One region of the Methylomicrobium sp. Wu6 genome, then DNA from elsewhere that is predicted to be linked to it. Evidence: predicted binding sites of a transcription regulator. Region 1 holds the regulator's gene; the other holds the start of a gene.
What was found. Region 1 encodes HrcA, which represses chaperone genes, less so after heat shock. Its sites were predicted from a motif close to TNTTAGCACTCNNNNNNNNNGAGTGCTAANA; they were not measured.

Region 1 (11,806 bases):
CCTGATTGACGTCTTGCTGAATGTTTCGGTGATGGTCAGCGAACTGCCGGAAATCCTCGAACTCGACATAAATCCGTTGATTGTCGACGAAAACGGCGTGATGGCGGTCGACGCCAGGATCAAGACGCAGCTATCGCACGAACTGATGCCGTACGCACACATGGCGATTCATCCTTATCCGCATGAATTGACCGAGCATTATCAACTGGCAAACGGCATCAACATTACGATTCGACCGATTCGTCCGGAAGATGGCGATCTGGAAAAAGATTTCGTGCACCGCCTCTCCGAACGCAGCAAATATTTTCGTTTCATGCAGGCGCTGCAGGAACTGACGCCGGAAATGATCGTGCGTTTCACACAGATCGATTATGACCGCGAAATGTCGTTTATCGCGGTCTCCGAGCAAGAAATCCCGCCGAAGGAATACGGCGTCGGCCGCTACATCATGAACCCGGACGGCCGTTCGGTCGAATTTGCCTTGGTTGTGTCCGATGACTGCCAGTGTAAGGGCATCGGCACTCGTCTGATGAAAACCTTGATGCGCACAGCGAAGTTCAAAGGCATTGCATTTATCGAAGGCGAAGTGTTGACCGTGAACAAGCCGATGCTGTCATTTGTCACTAAGCTCGGCTTTAGCATCGAAGAAATTCCCGGTGACCACGAAGTCGTGCGTGTGGTCAAGGATTTACGACAGTAGGGTTTTTGTAAGGTAGGAAGCCGTTTTTCCTTCCCTCTTCACGTGAAGGAAGGACGAAGGTGATAACGATCGGATTTATTAAATGATGCGGAGGCTTTTATTTCACCCCATCATTTGCGGGTTGGTTTTACTTCAAAACGACGGAATCTGACGATTTACGTGATCGACGTGTCAGCCGGCGACAAAATCCCGCGCAAGGGCGGTCCCGGCATCACCCGCTCGGACTTGCTGGTGATCAACAAAACCGACCTGGCGCCCCATGTCGGCGCGTCACTGGAGGTGATGGATCTCGACGCGAAGAAAATGCGTGGCGAACGGCCCTTCGTGTTTACCAATCTGAAAAAAAGCGAAGGATTGAAGGACGTCGAGGATTTCATTATCACGGCCGGAATGCTGTAGCCCGGGAACGCCGAGCCGGGGCTCGGCGTTCCCAGTCGTCCGTACGAGGAAGACGGCTCCGGCTTCAGCCGAGCGCTTTCAAGCCCAAGACGTCCTGCATGTCATATAGGCCGCTCGGTTTGTCCTTCAGCCATAATGCCGCGCGCACCGCGCCGTTCGCAAAGGTCATCCGGCTGGTCGCCTTGTGCGTGATTTCGACGCGTTCGCCATCGTCCGCAAACATCACGGTATGATCGCCGACGATGTCGCCCGCGCGAATCGTCGAAAAACCGATCGTTTTGCGGTCGCGCGCGCCGGTGTGGCCTTCGCGGCCGTAGATCGCGCAGTCTTTCAGGTCGCGGTCCAGCGTCGCAGCGATCACTTCGCCCATTCTGAGCGCCGTGCCGGACGGCGCATCGACCTTGTGGCGATGATGTGCTTCGATGATTTCGATGTCGCAGCCGTCGCCCATCACCCTGGCGGTCATTTCGAGCAGTTTCAACGACAGGTTCACGCCGACGCTCATATTCGGCGACAATACGATCGCGATATTCCGGGCGGCTTGCTCGATTGTCCGTTTTTGTTCCGGCGTGTAGCCGGTCGTGCCAATCACGACCTTTTTACCGGCAGCACGGCATTGTTCTATCAGCGTCATCGAGGTCTCGGGACGGGTAAAATCGATCAGCAAATCAAAATGATCGAGCACCGCTGACAGATCGTCGACCACATGCACGCCGATAGGCCCCATCCCGGCCAATTCGCCCGCATCCTTGCCAACCGCAAGACTGCCGATGCGCGACACCGCGGCGGTAAACTCCGCATGGGCCGCCGCATCGGCCGCCCTGACCAAACAAGAACCCATGCGGCCGGAGACGCCCGCTACTGCAATTCGAAGCATTGTGCTCATCCTGTCAATTTATCGAAAAAACTTTTCACGCCGTCGATGAACGAATGCTCCTGCGGACTGTGATGCTTGCCGCCGCCCATCAGCGATTCATTCAGTTGCGCGATCAAATCTTTTTGTTCCTTGGTCAGGTGCACCGGCGTTTCAACCTGCACCCGGCACAATAAATCGCCGACAGGGCCGCCGCGAACCGGTTTCACGCCCTTGCCGCGCAAACGGAACAATTTTCCGGTTTGAGTTTCTGGTGGGATTTTCAGACTGACCTTACCGTCCAGGGTCGGCACCTCCAGATCGCCGCCGATGCAGGCAGTGGGGAAGCTGATCGGCACTTCGCAATACAAATTGGCTCCGTCACGCGTAAAGATCGGATGATCCTTGACTTGAATCTGCACATACAGATCGCCCGGCGGTCCACCCAACTCGCCGGCTTCGCCTTCGCCCGAGAGACGAATACGGTCGCCGGTATCAACGCCGGCCGGAATCTTGGCAGACAACGTTTTGGTATCCTGAACGCGGCCTTGTCCGTAACATTTGCCGCACGGGTCCTTGATTTGCTTGCCGGTGCCGCGGCAGGTTGGGCAGGTTTGCTGCACCGCAAAGAAGCCTTGTTGCATTCGGACCTGGCCGTGACCGTGACAGGTCGAACAGATCACCGGCGAGGTGCCTTTCTTCGCGCCGCTGCCGGAACATTCGCCGCAGGTCGTCAATACCTGTACTCGAATCTTCGCTTCGGTGCCAGCCACCGCCTCTTCGAGCGTCAGCTCCAGATTGTAGCGCAGGTCGGAACCGCGCTGCGCGCCGCCGCGCTGGCGGCCGCCGCCGAAAATATCGCCGAACATGTCGCCGAAGACGTCGCTGAAACTGTCAGCGCCGAAGCCGCCGTAACGGCCGCCGCCCATTGATGAATCGACGCCGGCATGACCGAACTGATCATAAGCGGCGCGTTTTTTCGCATCGGACAAGACTTCGTACGCTTCCTTGATCTGCTTGAATTTGGCTTCCGCCTGCTCGGGATTATCCTTGTTACGGTCAGGATGAAACTTCATCGCCATCTTGCGATAACTTTTTTTGATTTCTTCATCGCTGGCGTTTTTATCCACACCGAGAAGCTTGTAATAATCTTCTTTTGCCATGTGTTGTTATTGAGTGGCTTTAAACAAAATTGCAGGAGCAGGCAAATGCCTGTTCCTGCAAGTAAAATGTAGGGTGGGTAAACAGTTATCGGCAATTATTCCTGCATTGCTCTATCTCCTGCGTCCATGCAGTCGTCGGCAATTGCTCCTGCATTGCTCTACCTCCTGCGCCCATGCAGTCGTCGTTTGCCCACCGTTTGCAGATGAAATCGGTGGGCAGAAAAGCATTGCCCACCCTACAAAGCTTTAGCCTTTCTTGTCGTCCTTGACTTCTTCAAACTCCGCATCGACCACGCCGTCATCGGAATGACCCGAAGCGGAATGCCCGCCCGCATGCTCGCCGCCTTCGGATGCCGATTTTTGCGCATAGACGCGCTCCGCCATCTTGCCCGACAGTTCGGTCAGATGATTCGTTTTGCTTTCGATCTCGGACTTGCTGTCGCCTTTGCAAGCCTGTTTCAGTTCTTCGATCGCCTTTTCAATCGCGGCTTTTTCGTCGCTGCCGACCTGGTCGCCCAGTTCCTTGATCGATTTCTCGGTTGCATGGATCAGACCGTCCGCATGGTTGCGCGCGCTGACCAGTTCGGTCAGTTTGCGGTCTTCCTCGGCATGCGCCTCGGCGTCCTTGATCATGCGGTCGACTTCGGTGTCTGACAGACCGCTGGAAGCCTTGATCACGATCGATTGCTTCTTGCCGGTTGCTTTGTCTTTTGCCGACACGTTCAAGATACCGTTCGCATCGATGTCGAAAGACACTTCGATTTGCGGAATACCGCGCGGCGCTGGAGGAATATCGCTCAGGTCGAAACGGCCCAGCGATTTGTTCGCGGACGCCACTTCCCGCTCGCCCTGCAAGACATGCACGGTCACCGCGGTTTGATTGTCGTCGGCGGTCGAGAACACCTGCGACGCATTGGTCGGAATCGTGGTGTTTTTCTCGATCAGCTTAGTCATTACCCCGCCCAAGGTTTCGATACCCAGAGACAAAGGAATCACGTCGAGCAATAGCACGTCCTTGACTTCGCCGCCGAGTACGCCAGCCTGGATCGCTGCCCCCAAGGCCACCGCTTCGTCAGGGTTCACGTCCTTGCGCGGTTCCTTACCGAAAATGGATTTGACCATGTCCTGAACTTTCGGCATCCGGGTTTGGCCGCCAACCAGGATTACATCATTGATTTCGGAGGCTTTCAAACCGGCGTCTTTCAGCGCGACTTCGCAAGGGCCTTTGGTACGATTGATCAATTCCTCGACCAGAGACTCCAGTTTCGCGCGGGTCAGTTTCACGTTCAAGTGTTTCGGACCGCTCGCATCGGCCGTAATGTACGGCAGGTTCACGTCGGTTTGCTGGGCTGAAGACAGCTCGATCTTGGCTTTTTCGGCCGCTTCTTTCAGACGTTGCAGCGCTAGCGGATCATTGTGCACATCGACGCCGCTTTCTTTCTTGAATTCGGACGCCAGATATTCGATGATGCGCGCGTCGAAGTCTTCACCGCCGAGGAAGGTGTCGCCGTTGGTCGACAACACTTCGAACTGGTGCTCGCCTTCGATTTCGGCGATTTCGATGATCGAGATATCGAAGGTACCGCCGCCGAGGTCATAGACCGCGATCTTGGTGTCGCCTTTCGGCTTGTCCATGCCGAAAGCCAGCGCCGATGCGGTCGGCTCGTTGATGATCCGCTTGACTTCGAGGCCCGCGATACGGCCGGCGTCCTTGGTCGCCTGACGTTGTGAGTCGTTGAAATATGCCGGCACGGTGATCACCGCTTCTTTGACTTCTTCGCCCAAATAGGCTTCGGCGTCTTTTTTCAGCTTCATCAACACGCGGGCGGAGATTTCCGGCGCCGCCATTTTCTTGCCGTGCACTTCGACCCAGGCGTCGCCGTTTTCGGCTTCGGCGATCTTATACGGCACCATCTTGATGTCTTTTTGTACGACATCGTCCTTGAAGCGGCGTCCGATCAGACGTTTGATCGCGAACAGGGTGTTCTTCGGATTGGTGACCGCTTGCCGTTTGGCCGATTGGCCGACCAGTACTTCGTCGTCACTGGTGAAAGCGATGATCGACGGCGTGGTGCGCGCGCCTTCGCTGTTTTCTATCACTTTCGCGACGCCGTTTTCGAGGACCGCGACGCAAGAGTTGGTCGTGCCTAAATCTATGCCGATAATTTTAGCCATTGAATGCTCCAGACTTGAATTTGTTTATTAGGGTTGAATTTGTTTTTGTATATGGGGGCTGTTTGTGCGAGTTCAAGCCTGTTCGTCGATAATCGGGGGCATTGTTTCCGGTTTTTGCGGCGCTTTCGCGACCACCACCATTGCCGGCCGCAGCAGGCGTCCGTTCAAGCTATAGCCTTTTTGGAAGACATTGACGACCGAATTCGGCGCGGCGCCTTCGATTTCCTGCACCATCATCGCCTGATGCTGTTCGGCGTTGAAAGGCTGGCCGAGCGGGTCGATCGCTTCGATGTGGAATTTGTCGAATGCCGCTTCGAATTGCTTCAAGGTCAGTTCGCTGCCTTCGCGGAATTTTTGTACTTCCGGGCTGTCTCCGGTCGCGGCCTGAAGGCCGAGAACGAGGCTATCCAGCACCGGCAACAAGGCTTTCGCGAAGTTCTCCAGCGCAAATTTGTGCGCGCTTTCGAGATCCCGCTGCGTTCTTTTACGCAGATTATCCATTTCGGCGACCGTTCTGACCGCCTTGTCCCAGTTTTCCTGCGCTTTCTGTTCGGCCTCGGCCAGTTTGGCCTGCAATTCTTCTACTGTCGGTTCCTGTTCAGCCAATTCGGTTGCCGGCGCTTCGGTTTCTTGTACCGGTTCAACGGGTGCCTGAATTTCGGCGTTTACCTGGGCTTTGGTGTTTTCCTGATCGTTGCTCATTCAAAATTTTCCTGCAAAAAGTTAGTCATGCGCATGAGAGCGCGCCCAAAATCGTCTGAACGTTATGATGGGGATGCGGATTTCGGATTCAAGGCGGCACTCAATAATTTTGCGGTCACATCGACATACGGAATGATTTTTTCATAAGCCATCCGCGTCGGGCCGATCACGCCAAGCACGCCGACCACTTCGTCGCTGACCGAATAGGACGAGGTGACCAGGCTGCAATGATCGAACGCCTGATAGCCGGACTCCTCGCCGATAAAAATCTGCACGCCGTCGGCCTTCATGCATTGATCGAGCAGATGGATCACGCTCTGTTTCTGGCTAAACGCTTCAAACAGGGTACGGAGCCGATCGCGGTCGGACAATTCGGAAAAACCCATCAGATTGGTTTCGCCGCTCAGTACGAAATCTTCCTTGTTATCGTCAGGCTCGAATGCCAACTGCGCCATCTTGATCGCATCGAGCATCAATTGATTCATTTCTTCGCGGTCATCCTGCAACTCTTGCAGCACCGCGTCGCGCACCGCCGCCAGGCTGCGCCCCGAATAGATCGAATTCAGATAATTAGCCGCCTGTTGCAATTCGGCAGGGCTGAACAAGCGCGAGGTATGAATGATCTTGTTATGTACTTCTTGCTCATTGGTCACGAAGATGACCAGTACGCGCGAATGCGATAACGGCAAAAACTCGACATGGCGCAGACACAACAATTCGCGCTTTGGCAAGGTCACGACGCCTGCCATCTGGGTCAACTCGGAAAGCAAGCGCGAAGCCACGCCGAGCGCCTTGCTCTGATTGTCGATCGCAGACAAGCTTTCCTGCAGCCGGCTCATCTCGCGAAGTTCGAGCGGCTTGACGGTCAATAGACTATCGACAAACAACCGGTAGCCGCTGACTGTGGGCACTCTGCCCGCAGACGTATGCGGTGAATGAATCAACCCCAAGTCCTCAAGATCGGACATTACGTTGCGAATCGTGGCGGGGCTCAATTTTAAATCGGAGTCTTTCGACAACGCGCGCGACCCGACCGGTTGCCCGTCACTGATATAACGTTCGATCAACGTCTTCAATAATTGCAACGAGCGTTCATTTAATGGATGCGGATGAGTCACACTAACCTCTAACAGAAATCGTTTTTTAGCACTCTGTCGGCGCGAGTGCCAACGGATCAAGTTAGCAGCACGGCCGTTTGTTGTCAACAAAGCTATTCGAAACAATTTGATAAAAGCACATCCCTTGCCTTTAAACCACCGGCTTTAGCCGGTGAGCTTTAGCTGCGAAAATAGAGCACATGGAGGTATGCGATGGATTATAGATACGGGAGCCATACGGTTTTCCAAATTGAATATCACTTTGTCTGGGTTACAAAATATCGCTATCAGGTTCTGAAGGGCGAGGTTGCGGAACGCGTGAGAGATCGTTCGTCAAGCGTGCGCAGCCTTTGATATTCGGATTATCCGAGGCGTGGAGAACAAAGACCAAGTGCATATTTTGGTGAGTGCGCCGCCGAATTTGGTGCCAAGCGAGATTATGAGGCGGATAAAAAGATGGAACCCGATTAAGACGCGTAGTTTAGCCGACGCGTATCCGGACTTTCAGTTAGTAAATCAACCCCGGCCTAAGCCGGGGGTTGATTAGTGGACCACTTTTAGGAGGCTAAATAAAGGGCGGTAACTGCCCGAATAATCAAGGCAGCCGATTTGATTTGCGGTATTATGTCGAAACGCACATGCCAATATCTATCGAACTGCTGATTGCCCATCCAGGCTGCAAGTGAATTTCGGTAGAATATGGCATTGCCGGTGCATGGCTAGGCGCCGTGTCCGCCCTCCGGGTACTCTTTTTATCAATGGGCTAATTGATCTTATGTACTTCAAAACAAAAGCAATGAAAAAATCCTCTGCCGTTATCGCATTGATGATATTCGTTACCGGCTGCATGTTTCAAAAGCCGGACTATTTGAAAATGATCACCGCGACCGAATTAAGCCGAATCATGCAAAATGAGGATATATTCCTGGTTGACGTGCACACGCCCCAGCAGCGCCATATCAAGGGCACCGATCTGTTTATCCCTTACAACGAAGTCGCGAAATACCGGGACAAACTGCCCAAGGATAAAAATACGGCGATTTATCTCTATTGCGAAGGCGGACCAATGGGCAATGCGGCGGCAAAGTCTCTTTATGAGTTGGGCTACCGTAACTTGATTAATCTGGAAGGTGGCGCCAAGGCCTGGAAAAAAGCGGGGCTTGAGTTTGAATGAGGCCCATGGGATGGGCTGTTTCGCCAACACGATAAAGAGGGGTTGATTAAGTGCGGTTGGCGTAAACCCTATTGCAACGACTGTTGGCTTTGAACAATGGCACAATATGCTATCGTAATAGATGGCCTAAAAATGTATAACTGTGTGAGCATACGCGCTTCGTGCCCATGCAGAACTTACTCTTCTACGATTTCAACTCTGAAGAAACATTGAAAAAAATCAAAATCGCAGCGTGGAGACAAAAGATTGGCCATGGATAGTTTTGTGCCTGGGATGGCGATATCCTGGTCCTTTTTTATCGTCCAGGTAGGCACGTGCTTTTCTATTGCCGGGGTTGGCGGGGGCAGCTCTCAAATTTCAACATGATTAACGATGACTATCGTACTAACAAAGTAGAATCAAGAACGTCATTCGTAAAGACAATCGCTTAAATCAGGCAGCTTTCTCCAGTCAACTTCGCCCTGATTTTCGACTTCCAGCCCGTAAGCCGTTCCCGTTTCCAGTTGGTGTTGATGAAATGCGCTGAATGCCTTGTCAAAATCCGCATTCAAAAAACTGCTGGTTATTTGCGCAGTGACGCAATAAAGCTCCGAATAATCTTTGCAGCGTCCTGACGAGCAGGCATTGATTCGTTCGCTAATCAGCCGCATTAAAGACAACACCGTGCCGTCATGCCGCCAGAATACCGGCTGCTTGTCCACCTCGGACTCGCAGCCTTGCTCCGCGATTGCGTTCAAGGCAAGATAAACCAACGCGGTCAGCCGCGTCAGAATCTTGGCCATGTCTCCCTGTTTGATCGCCAGGAGAGCCTGCTTGCCAGCGTCCATCAGCCATGCCTGCCGCAGGACGATATGCATGTCGGAGACATGACCGCTTGCTGCCGGATAATCAAGTTTTTCCCGGAATTCTCTGACCAATTGCAAATGTTTATTCATGGCCCCCTTCTTAAGATGGAAACTTTTTGCTTTCGCAAACCGCTCAAATGAGGTTTACCAACGAGAAAACTCAACTTCATATTAACCACCGTTTTATGACTTAGCGCGGCAGCAGTTGGTTCATTTTAAGGCGACTGGGATACTTGATTTTCGAAAACTTGATCTTCGGTCAGGTAAAAATGATTCAGAATGCCGATCGCACGGATATGTTGATTGCCGATCGGCGTATCGTAGGTGCTGAAAATAATATAATCCTTCCTCTCCGTTTGCTGGACCATCAGCCTGGACGCAAATCCGCCCAGTACAGAGCCGATCATGCCTTGGAGCGGATCTTTGGCTTTCTGGGTTTTTTCTAGAATGCGTTGATTGATGAAGCGGTCGTAGCTGTCCATTTTCGGATTGGTGTAAGCCAGAAATCCGAGGAAAGCGATCAGGATCAGGGTAGAGGCCAGCAATTTCATGATACTCTTGCAAAAAGATAGAGCGGCAAACCGATTTGTTGTGTGCCGCCCTATCGGTATTGAAGGGTCAATGCTTAGTTAAATACACCGGCCGGAAACTGCATCGTCATGCAATGCAGACTGCCGTACTGATGCACCAGAGGGCGGCACGGGGTCGGGATGATCTTGTGCTCGGGAAAACAGCCGGCCAGTCTTTCCAGCGCCACGGTATCCATCGGGTCGTCATAGACCGGCACCATCACCGCCTGATTGATGATCAGGAAGTTCGAATAGTTAGCAGGCAACTGGCGCCCTTCCTCGTCGAAGATCGCTTGCGGCAGCGGCAACGGCACCAGGTGGTAGGGTTTGTTCGAGCGTGTCCGCAACGCCTGAAGCTGGTTCTCCATGTTCTTCAGGCTGTCGTGCAACGGATTGCTTTCATCGTTCGTGGCGGTATAGGCGATGGTATGGACGTTGCAGAAGCGCGCCAGCGTGTCGATATGCGCGTCGGTATCGTCGCCGGGCAGATTCGGCTGATCGATCCAGAATACGCGGGTGGCGCCGAAGCTCAGGCCAAGCTGGCGTTCGATCTCATGTTTCGTCAGGCCTTTGTTCCGGTTCGGGTTCAACAGGCATTGACGAGTCGTCATGATCGTGTCTTTACCATCGCTTTCGACGCTGCCGCCTTCGAGGATGAAATCGACGTCGCGGGTTTTCGCCCCATGGAACAAGGCGGCGGCCAGCAGGTTCTGATTCAGCGCATTGTCGTGCTCATACGCGTATTTTCCGCCCCAGCCGTTGAAACGCAGGTTCAGCAGCACGGGCAAGCCGTCTTCCTCGACGGTCAGAAACACCGTATCGCGGACCCAGATATCGTTGACCTTCGCATGGATGAAAACGATATTGCGACTGTGGTCGATCAGGCCGCGTATGCTGCTTTCGTGCGCTTCGTCGCGGCAGACGATGAACAGACGTTCATAGCGGCTGATCGTTTCGGCGATAAAACGATAGGAGGTCTCGACTTCGTCGAGATGGATGAAGTCGCCGGTTTCGTGCGGCCAGGCGATCAAGACGGCGGATTGGGGTTCCCATTCGGCTGGAAATCGGATCATGGATGTGTGTTTCCTAAGGTTAGCATTTCCCTGGCGTGCGCCAGAGTGTTTTCGGTTAGGTTGACGCCGCCGAGCATGCGGCCGACTTCGAACACGCGCTCCTCGTGGTCTAGCACGCGCACACTCGACGAGGTGATGTCGGTCTCTTGGTTTTTCTCGACGAACAGATGATGATGCGCCTGCGCGGCGACTTGCGGCAGATGCGTCACGCACATGACCTGGCGGTTTTGGCTCAGGCTTCTGAGCTTCTGGCCGACGATTTCGGCAATGCCGCCGCCGATGCCGGAATCGACCTCATCGAAGATCATCGTCGGCGTCGTCTTGTCACTCGACGTGGTGACCTGGATCGCAAGGCTGATCCGCGCGAGCTCGCCGCCGGAAGCGACCTTCGCCAGCGGCTTCGGCGGCATGCCGGGATTTGCGCTGACCAGAAACTCGATCTTGTCTAGGCCGTTGGTTTTCGGTTCGTTGCCGTCCAGTTCGCTCAGTTCGACCCGGAATTCGCCTTGTGGCATGCCGAGTTCCTTGATCATCGCCGAAATCTGCTGGCCAAGCCGGGCGGCGGCCTGTTGGCGCTGTGCGGTCAATTCGGCGGCCAGTTGCCGGTATTGATCGAGAGTTTTCGCAACGTCCGCTTCGAGCGCGCCGATTCGCTCTTCGCTGTGCGTCAAATTGTCGAGTTCGTGCGCGAGTTTTCGCGCCAGTTCCGGCAAATCTTCGGGCGCGACATGATGTTTTCGGCTCAGGCTCTGGATCACACCGATCTGGTTGTCGAGGTCTTCCAGCCGTTTCGGATCGGCTTCCTGTGATTCGAGGAAACGGCGCAGTTCCAATGAGGCTTCCTCGATCTGAATCTGCGCTTCCGATAGCAACGAGCATACGTTGTTAAGTTCCGGCGCGAAGCGGGCCAGATGGTTCAGTTCGTTCACGCAGTGGCCGAGCATCCGGATCACCGACACCTGGTCGTTTTCATACAGCACATCGATTTGCCGCTGGCCGGCGCTCAGAATCTGGCCGAGATTGGCCAGCTTGCTGTGTTCGTCGGACAAGGCTTGA
Region 2 (11,806 bases), on a different contig from region 1:
GCATTTCTTGAGCTCTCTAAGTCATTGATTTGCTATTCACAGGTTGCAAACGAACTTCTCGCGAAGCACTTAATACAGATTAAAGACTACAGCGAAGTCACCCGGACATAGGCTTTAAGTTTAGACCAAATATGATTGGGCAGGATGATTCGTAATGATGTTGAAGCTTATTAGGCTGTACGGGTTAATCTATCTATTTGTGTCCATTAGCACCGCCGACAAGCGCCGATTTATCCCGTTAAGCACAAGATAGAAACAAAAAAGCCCCGGATGGACATGCGTCCAACCGGGGCTTCGAGCTTAAAGCAAAAAGGCTTTAAAGGCGGGGTGATTACATCATGCCGCCCATGCCGCCCATACCACCCATGCCGCCCATGCCGCCCATGTCCGGCACGCCGCCGGCTTTGTTGTCGGCAGGGGAGTCAGCGATCATCACTTCGGTGGTCAGCATTAGGCCTGCCACAGATGCCGCGTTTTGCAGCGCGGTGCGGGTCACTTTCGCCGGGTCCAGAATACCCATTTCGATCATGTCGCCGTATTGGCCGGTGGCCGCGTTGTAACCGAAGCTGCCCGAACCTTTTTTGACTTCGTTGAAGACGACGGATGGCTCGTCGCCAGCGTTCGAAACGATTTGTCGCAGAGGCTCTTCGATCGCGCGGCGCAGAATGTTCACGCCGACGGTTTGGTCGTGGTTGATGCCTTGCAGATTTTCCAACGCGGAAATCGCACGCACCAGCGCGGTACCTCCGCCGGCGACGACGCCTTCTTCAACCGCAGCACGGGTTGAATGCAGCGCGTCTTCGACGCGGGCTTTCTTTTCCTTCATTTCGATTTCGGTTGCCGCGCCGACTTTGATCACCGCAACGCCGCCAGCCAGTTTCGCCAGGCGTTCTTGCAGTTTTTCCTTGTCATAATCGGAGGTTGCGTCATCGGCTTGCGCGCGGATTTGCGCGACACGGCCTTTGATCTTGTCTTCGGAACCGGCGCCGTCAATGAGGGTGGTATTATCTTTGGTTACCAGGACTTTCTTCGCGGTGCCCAGCTGCGATAGTTCCGCTTTTTCGAGCGACAGACCGACTTCTTCTGCGATTACGGTGCCGCCGGTCAAAACCGCGATGTCTTCGAGCATCGCTTTACGGCGGTCGCCGAAGCCAGGGGCTTTAACCGCAGCAACTTTGACGATGCCGCGGATCGTGTTTACGACCAGAGTCGCCAGCGCTTCGCCTTCGACGTCTTCGGCAATGATCAGCAACGGACGGCCGGATTTTGCGACCGCTTCCAGGACCGGCAGCATTTCGCGGATATTAGAGATTTTCTTTTCATAAATCAGAATCAGAGGATCGTCCAGTTCGACGCTCATGCTGTCTTGTTTGTTGATGAAGTACGGAGACAGGTAACCGCGGTCGAATTGCATCCCTTCTACGACATCCAGTTGGTTATCCAGGCCTGAACCTTCTTCAACGGTAATTACGCCTTCCTTGCCGACTTTTTCCATCGCTTCGGCGATGATGTTACCGACGGATTCATCTGAGTTGGCGGAGATCGTGCCGACTTGCGCGATTGCTTTGTTGTCGGTGCATGGGGTGGCGGAGGCCACGATCGCTTCAACCGCTTTGGTCACGGCCAGATCGATGCCGCGCTTCAGATCCATCGGATTCATGCCCGCGGCAACCGCTTTCAAGCCTTCGTTGACGATCGATTGCGCCAGAACGGTTGCGGTGGTGGTGCCGTCTCCGGCGACATCGGAAGTATGAGATGCGACTTCCTTGACCATTTGTGCGCCCATATTTTCGAATTTGTCTTTCAATTCGATTTCTTTTGCAACGGATACGCCGTCTTTAGTGATGGTCGGCGCGCCGAAACTCTTGTCCAGGATCGCGTTGCGGCCTTTAGGACCCAAAGTCACTTTTACTGCGTTTGCCAAAATATTAACGCCTTTTGCCATACGGCTACGTGCGTCATCACCAAAATATACGTCTTTTGCTGCCATTTTAATTCCTGACTGATGTGTTAAATGATTATGATAATGTTACGGGGAGGCTTAGCCTAATACACCCATAATGTCGTCTTCACGCATCACGATAAGTTCCTCGCCGTCAATCTTGACTTCGTTGCCGGAATATTTGCCGAACAACACCTTGTCGCCGACCTTGACTTCCAGCCGGCGAATGTCGCCGTTTTCAAGCTGTTTGCCGGTGCCGACCGCCAGAATGACGCCTTGGCTGGGTTTTTCGGCGGCTGAACCGGGCAGCACGATGCCGCCTGCGGTTTTGGTTTCTTCCTCAACGCGTTTGACTATCACTCTGTCGTGTAACGGACGTATTTTCATCAATCTCTCCTAAAAAAATTAAAGGTTAAAAATTTATTAGCACTCGCGTTTAATGAGTGCTAATAATAAACAGGTTTTGCAGTCTGTCAAGTTCTTTGGCATCATCCCCGCTACCTTAGCCGATTCATATGACTCATGAATGACAACCAACTCTTACGCTACAGCCGTCAAATCATGCTGCCGCAGATCGATGTCGAAGGCCAGCAGCTTTTGCTTGCCGCCAAGGTGCTGGTCATCGGCGCCGGGGGGCTCGGTTCGCCCGCTTCGATTTATCTAGCCGCGGCCGGCATCGGCAATCTGACGATTTTCGATGATGACGATGTCGATTTATCCAATTTGCAGAGACAGATTGCTCACTACACCGACGATATAGGGATTGCGAAAGTTATTTCAACCCGGCAAACCTTGAACCGTTTGAATCCAGATGTAACCGTTCGGGCGGTCAAGCAACGGCTTAGCGGCGCGGAGCTTGCGGACGAAGTCGAAGCCGCCGATGTGGTTCTCGACTGCAGCGACAATTTCGCGACCCGATTTGCAATCAATCGGGCCTGCGTCCAACACGCAACGCCGTTGGTCTCGGGCGCGGCGATCCGCTTCGAGGGTCAGGTTTCTGTGTTTACGCCGGGCCGGGGAGACAGCCCTTGTTACAACTGCCTGTACCGGATGGACGGCGAGGAACCGCTCAATTGTGCAACGAACGGTGTTGTGGCGCCTATTACTGGCATTATTGGCGCGATTCAGGCGATGGAAGCGATCAAGCTGATCATCGGCATCGGCGAGGCATTGACGGGGCGCTTGTTGCTTCTGGACGGATTGACGATGGAGTTTAATACGATGAAATTGAGAAAAAACGCGAAATGCCCTGTCTGCGGTGTGGAGGGTTAAAGGGATGGCAAGCGCAAACCCGCCAGGTTTTCAAAGCCTGACGGGTTTAATTCTCAAGATTGCGTGCCTCTATCGAATAGGTCGTAAACAATGGCGATTGCTATTTGCTTCCGGCAAAGCCTTTGATCATGCCGATGACTTTTTCGGCGAAATCGTTGATCGCCGAAGGACTGTCGCCATGCGGTTCGGTTTCTCCGAAAGGTTTGCCATTGACCTGTGTAAATTTGTATATGAAATAGCCGAGCGGTGCGAAAGCCCCGGCGGCGATTATTAGCATCACCACAAACAATTCTGTAACTTCACCCATAGTGCCTCCTCATGATTTTATAGTGTGTTATATTCGCTTTTAGGTGAAATTTGATCATACTCTTTTTCCGGATGAAAAAACACCTGTAAAAATGTGACAATTGCGCGTTCTCTGCGCGGATGGGCGATTTTCCGTAAATGTCTGATCGGCAATTGAAATATGCGGTGTTATATTTTTCGTGCGCCTTGTCAATGACTTAAAAAAACACACAATTCGCCTTCGAGAACAAAGCAGAACAAGAGGCGAAGCCGGCGCTGGCAAAATGTTGCGTTAGCCCGGAGATCATCGTATACTTCGGCTTGGCTTACTTGATCAAGCTGGCATAAACACAATAACTTCTGGAGGTTACTACTATGAAATGGGAAACACCAAGCTACACGGACCTGCGTTTCGGTTTCGAAGTCACCATGTATATCTACAACCGTTAATCAGCACTTCGGTCTGGTTAGAAAAAAGGGGATCGCAAGATCCCCTTTTTTTTGCCTGATAAATCCGATTCCCTTATAGTATGCGGTATTTTTCGGTCACAGCAGGATAGTTTCGTCTCATGAAGATCAGAGTTCTCGGCGCCGGCGCCGGCGGCGGTTTTCCGCAATGGAATTGCAATTGCAACAACTGCCGCAGGATTCGCCGCGGCGAAATGAACGGCAAGGCCCGCACCCAGTCATCGATCGCTGTCAGCACCGATAGTCGTAACTGGCTGCTGATCAATGCCTCGCCCGATATTCGCGCACAACTGGAAGCGTTTCCGGCGATTCAGCCGAGAGAGGGCATACGCGATACCGGCATCCAGGCGATTTTGCTGATCGACAGCCAGATCGACCATACGACCGGCCTCTTGATGCTCAGGGAAGGCAAGCCGCTCGACATCTATTGCAGCGAGATGGTCCGGCAGGATTTGACCACCGGCTTTCCGGTATTCAACATGCTTTCGCACTACTGCACGGTCAATCATCATCCGGTGCCGACCGATGGCGGCAGTTTCACGATTCCGGGCATCGACGACCTGCGCTTTTACACGCAGGCGCTGAAAAGCAAGGCGCCGCCGTATTCGCCGCACCGCCACGATCCGCATGACGGCGACAATATCGGCCTGATCGTCGAGCAGATTTCGACCGGCAAGAAGCTGTTCTATTCGCCGGGGCTCGGCGAGATCGAACCGCATGTGCTGGCGGCGATGCAGGCGGCCGACTGCCTGATGGTCGACGGCACCTTCTGGACCGACGACGAAATGTGCGCTCAACAAATCAGCCAGAAGCGGGCGCGGCAGATCGGCCACTTGCCGCAATCGGGCGAGGGCGGCATGATCGAGGTGCTGAAAGGCGTCGGCAAGGCGCGCAAGATTCTGATCCATATCAACAATACCAATCCGATCCTGGACGAGGATTCGGCCGAGCGCAAGATCCTCGATGCGAACGGCATCGAAGTCGCCTACGACGGATTGGAAATCGATTTATAACGGAGACCCCATGAACCAGAACGAAAATCAGCCCTGGAGCCGGCAGGAATTTGAAGCCCAGTTGCGCGGCATGGAGAAGTATTATCACATTCATCATCCGTATCACATCCTGATGAATGAAGGCAAGTTGACCAAGGAGCAGATTCAGGGCTGGGTCGCGAACCGCTATTACTATCAGGTCAGCATTCCGTTGAAGGATGCGAACATCCTGGCCAATTGCCCGGATCGCGAGACCCGCGCGAAGTGGATTCAGCGCATCCTCGACCATGACGGCCATCCGGGCGATCCCGGCGGCATCGAGGCCTGGATACAACTCGGCATCGCGGTCGGTCTGAGCCGCGAGGAAATCACTTCCGAGAAATATGTGTTGCCGGGCGTGCGATTCGCGGTCGACGCCTATGTCAATTTCGCGCGCCGCGCCGAATGGCACGAGGCGGCCAGTTCGTCATTGACCGAATTGTTCGCGCCGAAGATCCATCAGCAGCGCCTCGACAACTGGCCGGAGCATTATCCCTGGGTCGAGCAGGAAGGCTACATCTATTTCCGCAAGCGCCTGACCGAAGCCCGCCGCGATGTCGAGCACGGCCTCGAGATCACTCTGGACTGGTATAAGACCCGCGAGCAGCAGGAGCGGATGGTCAAGATTCTGCAATTCAAGCTGGATGTGTTGTGGACAATGGCCGATGCGATGTATATGGCTTATGTTCACAAGATGCCGCCGTATTTCAATATAGGCGCATAAAGGGGCGCATTAGCTGTGAATGCGGGTTTGAGATGCTCGTACATTTTTTTATTATCCTTCAATTTGATAAACGCCGATCATCGCCTATCAATCGGACTATCGCAAGGTGCACGGCGTTGGACGGATGATTGACTCGCAGCTTTGCCGGTTGAACATGGCTCGGAAAGGTGAAATTAAGCCTTGCCATGAGAACTCGAGGTCACGACTGCGAGTTTTAAAATTTATGTGATAGAATAACCTACTTATATAGTCGGTTAAGTTGAGTTTGCGCTTTTGTGCTTAAAGTCTCATGTTGATGGTTATATAAAACTATTATTCTCAATTTTTTAGGTTTAAATGCATGAATTCTTTCAAAAATATCCTGGTTTCTTTGCTAATGGCGGCCGCCCTTTCTAGCGTGTCAACAGCCGCATTTTCCAAACCAGCCGGCGAAGAAGCGGTAAAGTCTGCCCTTGAAGGCACCATTTCCAGCCTTGAGCAAGCCGTGAGTTTGCTGGAACAAGGCGGAGATAGCGAGGCCATCAATAAAGCCATCGGCAAGGCGCGCCAACAACAAAAAGAGTTTCGTTTCGAGGTAACCGAGCGTCAACGTGAAAAAACCGTTAAACAATTAGTTAACGCCCAATCCGATTTTAAGAGCGGCAATGTCCAGCCGGCGGAACAAGCTTTAAGAGGTGCGTTAGCTTCTTTTCAAGAAATGAAAGCAATCTACGACAAAACGCATTAAATAGCTGCCTTGGCAGCGAGGCTGGTACCCGCCGGCACATTGAATGTGAGTTAGTGCGGATTGAATCCCATCAGGAACCGAATAGGTCAGCTTTTCGGAAAGGTGACCGTAAAGTAGGTTCCTGAACCCGGTTCGGAATCGACGGTCACTTTGCCGCGCATCGCCAGCGTGACCATGTTGTTCACGATCGCAAGACCTAAACCGGTGCCACCTCGGCTCCGACCGGTCGTAAAAAACGGCTCAAATATTTTAGCGATATGTTCGCTGTCTATACCCGCGCCATGATCGCGGACCGTCAGCATGAATATGGGTTCATTTTGCTGTTGATCGAACCCGTCGGTCACGGCGATTTCGACTTTGCCGCCATGTCCCTCAGGATAAGCATAGCGTTCGATATTTTGTAAAAAATTCAGCAGGATTTGTCTCAAATAACCCGGGTAGCCGCGCCAATTCGCGTTTTTCTGAATGCCGGAAACATCGACCGCAATATCGAGTTTGGCCTGCCGGGCGCTAAGTTTGAAAAGATCGACTGCGTCTTGTACGACTTCTGGCAAGTTGACCGTTTCCTGTTGCTCAACCATCTGATCGACCGCGATTTTTTTAAAGTTTTCGACCAGCCGATGTGCATTGTTGACATGTTTGATCATCAAAGCGGAGGAATCCAAAATGTCCTGCAGCAATTCTTCGTCTTCCGAGTCTGTTTTAAATAAGGCTTGAATCTTTGTCCGAGACAGGCGGTTCTGAATCACGCTGAGTGCCGTGCGCACGATGCCCAAAGGCGTATTGATTTCGTGCGCGACGCCAGCTACGGCCTGAGTCAAGGTGCGATGGCGATCCAATGCGGCCTCCGCCTGCATGGCCTGGCTGATCAGGTTCATTTCCTGGTCGCGTAGCCGGTTCTTCTCCAGGCTGGCGCCGATGCGGGCTTTTAATAAGGTCGAATTGAAAGGCTTGGGTAGATAGTCTTCCGCGCCCAATTCGATGCCTTTGATCACCTGGCACATTTCAGTACAGGCCGATATCAAAATGATCGGAATTGGCCGGCGTGTATTATCGGCCTTGAGCCTTGTCAGGACGGTAATGCCGTCCATTCCAGGCATGATTACATCGAGCAGGATCAGGTCGAACGCTTCGTCGGCAAGACGCGCCAAGGCACTGACACCGTTATCGGCGGTTTCTATCCGGTAACCCTGGCATTGTAAGAGCCGCGATAAAAGCTCCCGATTGTGTCGGTCATCGTCAACCACCAGAATACGTTCGTTGCCGTTTTTGTTCACCAAGGCGGTTTCAGGGATCGCGCCGGTGGCTGTTGGAGGTAAACTGCATTCGTTGCAGGTCGCATTGGCAAGAGGCGCACAGGAGAAAATGTCTTCGAGGCGTTGCGCCATGCCTTGTGCTGCGCATCTTATGACGCCGAGATCGTCGCATTGTTGTTGCCGGCCTTCGTTGCTGGCATCTTCGGCAAGCAACTCGGCATATCCGGTGATCTGGTTTAAGGCATTGAGCAAGTCATGGCGAATGTTTGGGTCGATCATCGTAGTCTGTTTCCTCATGTCACAAACAGTCGAATTTTGGTAAGGAGCCGCGTCAGGTCGATCGGTTTTGTATCGTAATCGTCACAGCCGGCATCCAGGGCCTTTTGCCGGTCTTCACCCATGGCATGTGCGGTCAACGCGATGATCGGAATGTCGCGGGTTACTGGTTCGGACTTGATCAGCGATGCAGCCTGCCAGCCGTCCATCACCGGCAGACTCATGTCCATCAGGATCAAATCGGGTAAAAGCGATCGGGCAAACTGTACGCTTTCCTCACCATTGACTGCAATCAGGACCTCGTAGCCTTTCTTAATTAGCCGCCTCGACAGCATGTCGCGGTTCAACTCGTTGTCTTCTACTAGCAGGATTTTGGGCATTTTTTGTCCTTAATAACACAAAGTCAGCGGCAGCCTGACCACAAACAGCGATCCTCTGCCGGGTTCACTGTCGATCGCGATCGTGCCGCCCATCATTTCACAAAATTTCTTCGTGATAGTTAGGCCCAAGCCTGTGCCACCGTATTTGCGCGTGGTCGAGTTGTCGGCTTGGGTAAACGCAGCAAAAACCTTGCCAACCTGGTCCTGGCTCATACCGATGCCGGTATCGCGCACCGCGAACACGATCCAGTTGTTTTCTGGCTCGGCGTCCACCGCAACGCTAAAATTGATTTCGCCCGCATGCGTGAATTTGCCGGCATTGCTGAGCAGATTCAATAGGATTTGTCTTAATTTGACAGAATCGGTTGTGATGGCCGGCACGTTTTCGGGGCAGTCGATGCAAAATGTGTTTGCGTTTTTATCGATGATCGGTCGCACGGTATTGGTCACCTCCTCAATCACCGAAAGTAAATGGACCTCTTCAAGGCACAACTCCATCTTGCCAGCTTCGATCTTGGACAAATCGAGGATTTCGTTGATGATGGCCAGCAAATGCACCGCCGAGGAATGAATTTTCAACAAATCACCGATAGATTGATTTTGTCCCGATTCTTTGGCTTCCTCGAGCAGCATCTCGCTGTAGCCGATGATCGCATTCATCGGTGTTCGTAGTTCGTGTGACATATTGGCCAGAAAGGCACTTTTGGCGCTGTTCGCTTCTTCGGCGACCGCCCGCGCCTTTTGCGCTTCAGCGATCGCTTTGGACAATTCGATTTCGGTTTGCTTGAGTTCGGTGATGTCGGTCCGGATCGCGACAGTACCGGTATTCCATACACGCCTTTCGCTGACCCGCATCCACCGGTCGCCCTTGAAATGCTCGATAAAGTTTTCCCGCGGTGTGCGGTGCCGCGCCATCCGTTCGGCCAGCCACTCTTCCTCGCAGCCGTCAGCGTCGAGAATCATCTTGGCCTGGGCAGCTCCGCGCATGATCGTTTCAAAAGACATGCCCGGTAGGATCGGTACGCCGAAGTTCATAATTTCGCGATAGCGCTGATTGCATTCGACCAGGCGGTCTTCCATGTCGAACAGGCAAAAACCGTCAGGGATGCTTTCTATGGCTTCCCGCATGCGAAAGCGGCTGACTGCTTCATCAATTGTTGCTTGCTGAATCCGGCTGTCGACGATCGTGATGAAAATCGCCAGTGAGGCAATCAATACAGAGGTGAATGACACCCAGAAAACGAGTGCGGCAGTATTTAAAGAGCTTTGTGCCCAGACTGGCGAGGTATCGCCGGCAAAAAAATAGGTTGCCGCCATACCCGAATAATGCATGCCTGAAACAGCAAAGCCCATCACCATGGCAGCGCCGATTTTAGTCCATATCGCGCCGGAGCCTTTTTTATTGCGCCCCATTATAAAGTCGATTGTCAACGCAACACCCGATAGCACCACGGCTGTCAGCACGGAAAGCGCTACCAGCTTGGGTTCGAACAACATGATTAAGCGGTGGGAGATGCCTTGCATGGCGGCCATGCCGATATAATGCATCGCGCCGATGCCGAACCCCATTAGCACGCTGGCCAAGATGATTAATTTGCTGATTTTAGAACGGCTGATGACTTCCAGCATCACGTAGCTGGATAATATGACCGGTGCGGTGGACAAGATCGTGATGGATATGTCATAGCTCACCGCAATCGGCAACTTAAGCGCTAGCATCGCGATGAAATGCATCGCCCAAACACCGCCGCCCATCGTCAATGAGCCGGCCAGCAGCCAGACTCGACGTTTATTGCCGGAATCGGCGGCGCGGATGCGCCCCGCGACGCTGAGAGCCGCATAAGACGCCAGACTGACGATCGCGATCGACAGTGCGACCAGACCTGCGTCGTAATGGGCTTCCAGTGCCAGGCTCAAGTCTCTGCCGTCGTAGAAATAATGGTTCATCGCGGCTTAGGCGGATGTTGTTACACAAATTGACTAAAGATCCGCTCGGCTCTGCCGCCAAATCATCGCGAGTTGTCTGACAAAGCCATGCATCAGGCTCACGATCAATTCGGGCGGGCTAAAACGGCTTTTAAACAAAAACGCAACCTTTGCCTGGGAAGGGCTGCCACGTACTTCGATCAGCCAGTAACCTTGATCATCCCGAATATAGCGGTCGCCCGCGGGATTCAGCGGCACGCCTTCCTCAGCGCCAAGCCGCTCCATCAATAGCATGCCACGGTCCGCATCGATTTCATCGGCAAACAGTACCTGGCCGTCAACGATCAGCCAGCGCGGCGTTTCGGCCTGTTCAGGACTGAGGCCGCCAATCGGCGAAAGTGTATAAAGTAGCTTTCTTTGTGATCCCGCAGCCTCGACCAGATTGTTCGACAATTCGATGGTCGCCAGTGCCATGCCGTAGGCGAGATATTGGCGGATGCTGCTTTTAATCAACGAATACAGCTTGTCTTCGGTTGCTTCGACCTTCGTGAAATAGCCGTTAATATCGTAGCGATCGATAACCTCGCGTTCCGGTGCGATACCCGGCTGGCCGGTGCGGATATAGATTTGGGTTAGTTTATTGCCAAGGTTGTTGCGGATAAAATCGCAGAGTTCAAGCCCTGCTCGTTCGGTTTCCATTACCACATCGAGCATGGCGACAGCTAAAGAACAGCCAACTTCAACGTCGTCATTGATCAGCCAAATCGCTTCCTGTTTACTGCACGCGGTATAAATTTTTAGCGGCAAGCCATAGACTTCGAAATTTTTCATCGCCAGCTTTGAAATCGCCAGCACATCGGGTTCATCGTCGACTAACAAAACCGGCCAGTGTTTGAAAAACATGACGGCCTCCTTAATAAGCCAAAGGTTGTCTTAATTCGCTGAGTTTGGCAGCGTCTAGACGCATATGCTTGGCCAGATAAGCCGCGGTTTCCTTCGGTCTGACTTTATGCACGAAGTTGTAGCGGGCTTCATGATAATTGACTTCGCCGCCGTAAAATTTGCCCGAAAAGTTGATTTTCATTTTCTGCAATTCGGCGGCGCGATAGGCGGCCAATGGTTTTACGCGCTCGTCCTTTTGGCGGATTTTAAGCTTTTCTTCGAGCAATCGGGGGTATTGAGGGTCCGCCGCCAAAGCTTCCGCTTTTTGGCGGATCTGCAGCAGAAATTCATCATAGTGGTCGGACAAAATCTCATCGATAAAGCCGATTGCCTTAGCCTTTTTGGTGCCGATAGGCAGCGGAGTCTCGGTCAGTTCCAGGGCCTTGACCGGCCCGACCCGCTTCGGTAGAGAATAGGTCCAGTATTCGGAGCCGTATAAACCCATCGTTTTATAATGCGGATTGAATATCACCCCTTCGCGCGCCCAGACCTTGTCGGCAGCCAGAATTGCCATCGCGCCGCCCGCGCCGCAGCCGCCCCAGACCGCGGATATGGTCAATTTGTTTTCGGTGGTCAA

Region 2: the regulator HrcA is predicted to act here: its motif matches at 2,364-2,394, upstream of groES (co-chaperone GroES).

What each region holds. Positions count from the first base shown of each region.
Region 1 is NZ_JAXUHN010000092.1:27,803-39,608, forward strand. Features, by position in the region: gene U2W12_RS17165 (bifunctional acetate--CoA ligase family protein/GNAT family N-acetyltransferase) at 1-700, shown strand, start outside; partial or broken gene U2W12_RS17170 (GTP-binding protein) at 845-1,099, shown strand; gene dapB (4-hydroxy-tetrahydrodipicolinate reductase) at 1,164-1,985, opposite strand; gene dnaJ (molecular chaperone DnaJ) at 1,982-3,115, opposite strand; gene dnaK (molecular chaperone DnaK) at 3,362-5,302, opposite strand; gene grpE (nucleotide exchange factor GrpE) at 5,363-5,992, opposite strand; gene hrcA (heat-inducible transcriptional repressor HrcA) at 6,055-7,110, opposite strand; partial or broken gene tnpA (IS200/IS605 family transposase) at 7,303-7,543, shown strand; gene U2W12_RS17205 (rhodanese-like domain-containing protein) at 7,886-8,263, shown strand; gene U2W12_RS17210 (nucleoside triphosphate pyrophosphohydrolase family protein) at 8,671-9,198, opposite strand; gene U2W12_RS17215 (DUF4359 domain-containing protein) at 9,324-9,659, opposite strand; gene U2W12_RS17220 (agmatine deiminase family protein) at 9,734-10,750, opposite strand; gene recN (DNA repair protein RecN) at 10,747-11,806, opposite strand, start outside.
Region 2 is NZ_JAXUHN010000054.1:48-11,853, forward strand. Features, by position in the region: gene groL (chaperonin GroEL) at 332-1,990, opposite strand; gene groES (co-chaperone GroES) at 2,042-2,329, opposite strand; gene U2W12_RS05135 (molybdopterin-synthase adenylyltransferase MoeB) at 2,465-3,214, shown strand; gene U2W12_RS05140 (hypothetical protein) at 3,315-3,521, opposite strand; gene pqqA (pyrroloquinoline quinone precursor peptide PqqA) at 3,875-3,949, shown strand; gene pqqB (pyrroloquinoline quinone biosynthesis protein PqqB) at 4,069-4,980, shown strand; gene pqqC (pyrroloquinoline-quinone synthase PqqC) at 4,991-5,722, shown strand; gene U2W12_RS05160 (hypothetical protein) at 6,063-6,449, shown strand; gene U2W12_RS05165 (response regulator) at 6,536-7,984, opposite strand; gene U2W12_RS05170 (response regulator) at 7,999-8,361, opposite strand; gene U2W12_RS05175 (MHYT domain-containing protein) at 8,371-10,308, opposite strand; gene U2W12_RS05180 (response regulator receiver protein) at 10,342-11,190, opposite strand; gene U2W12_RS05185 (hydrogenase maturation protein) at 11,201-11,806, opposite strand, start outside.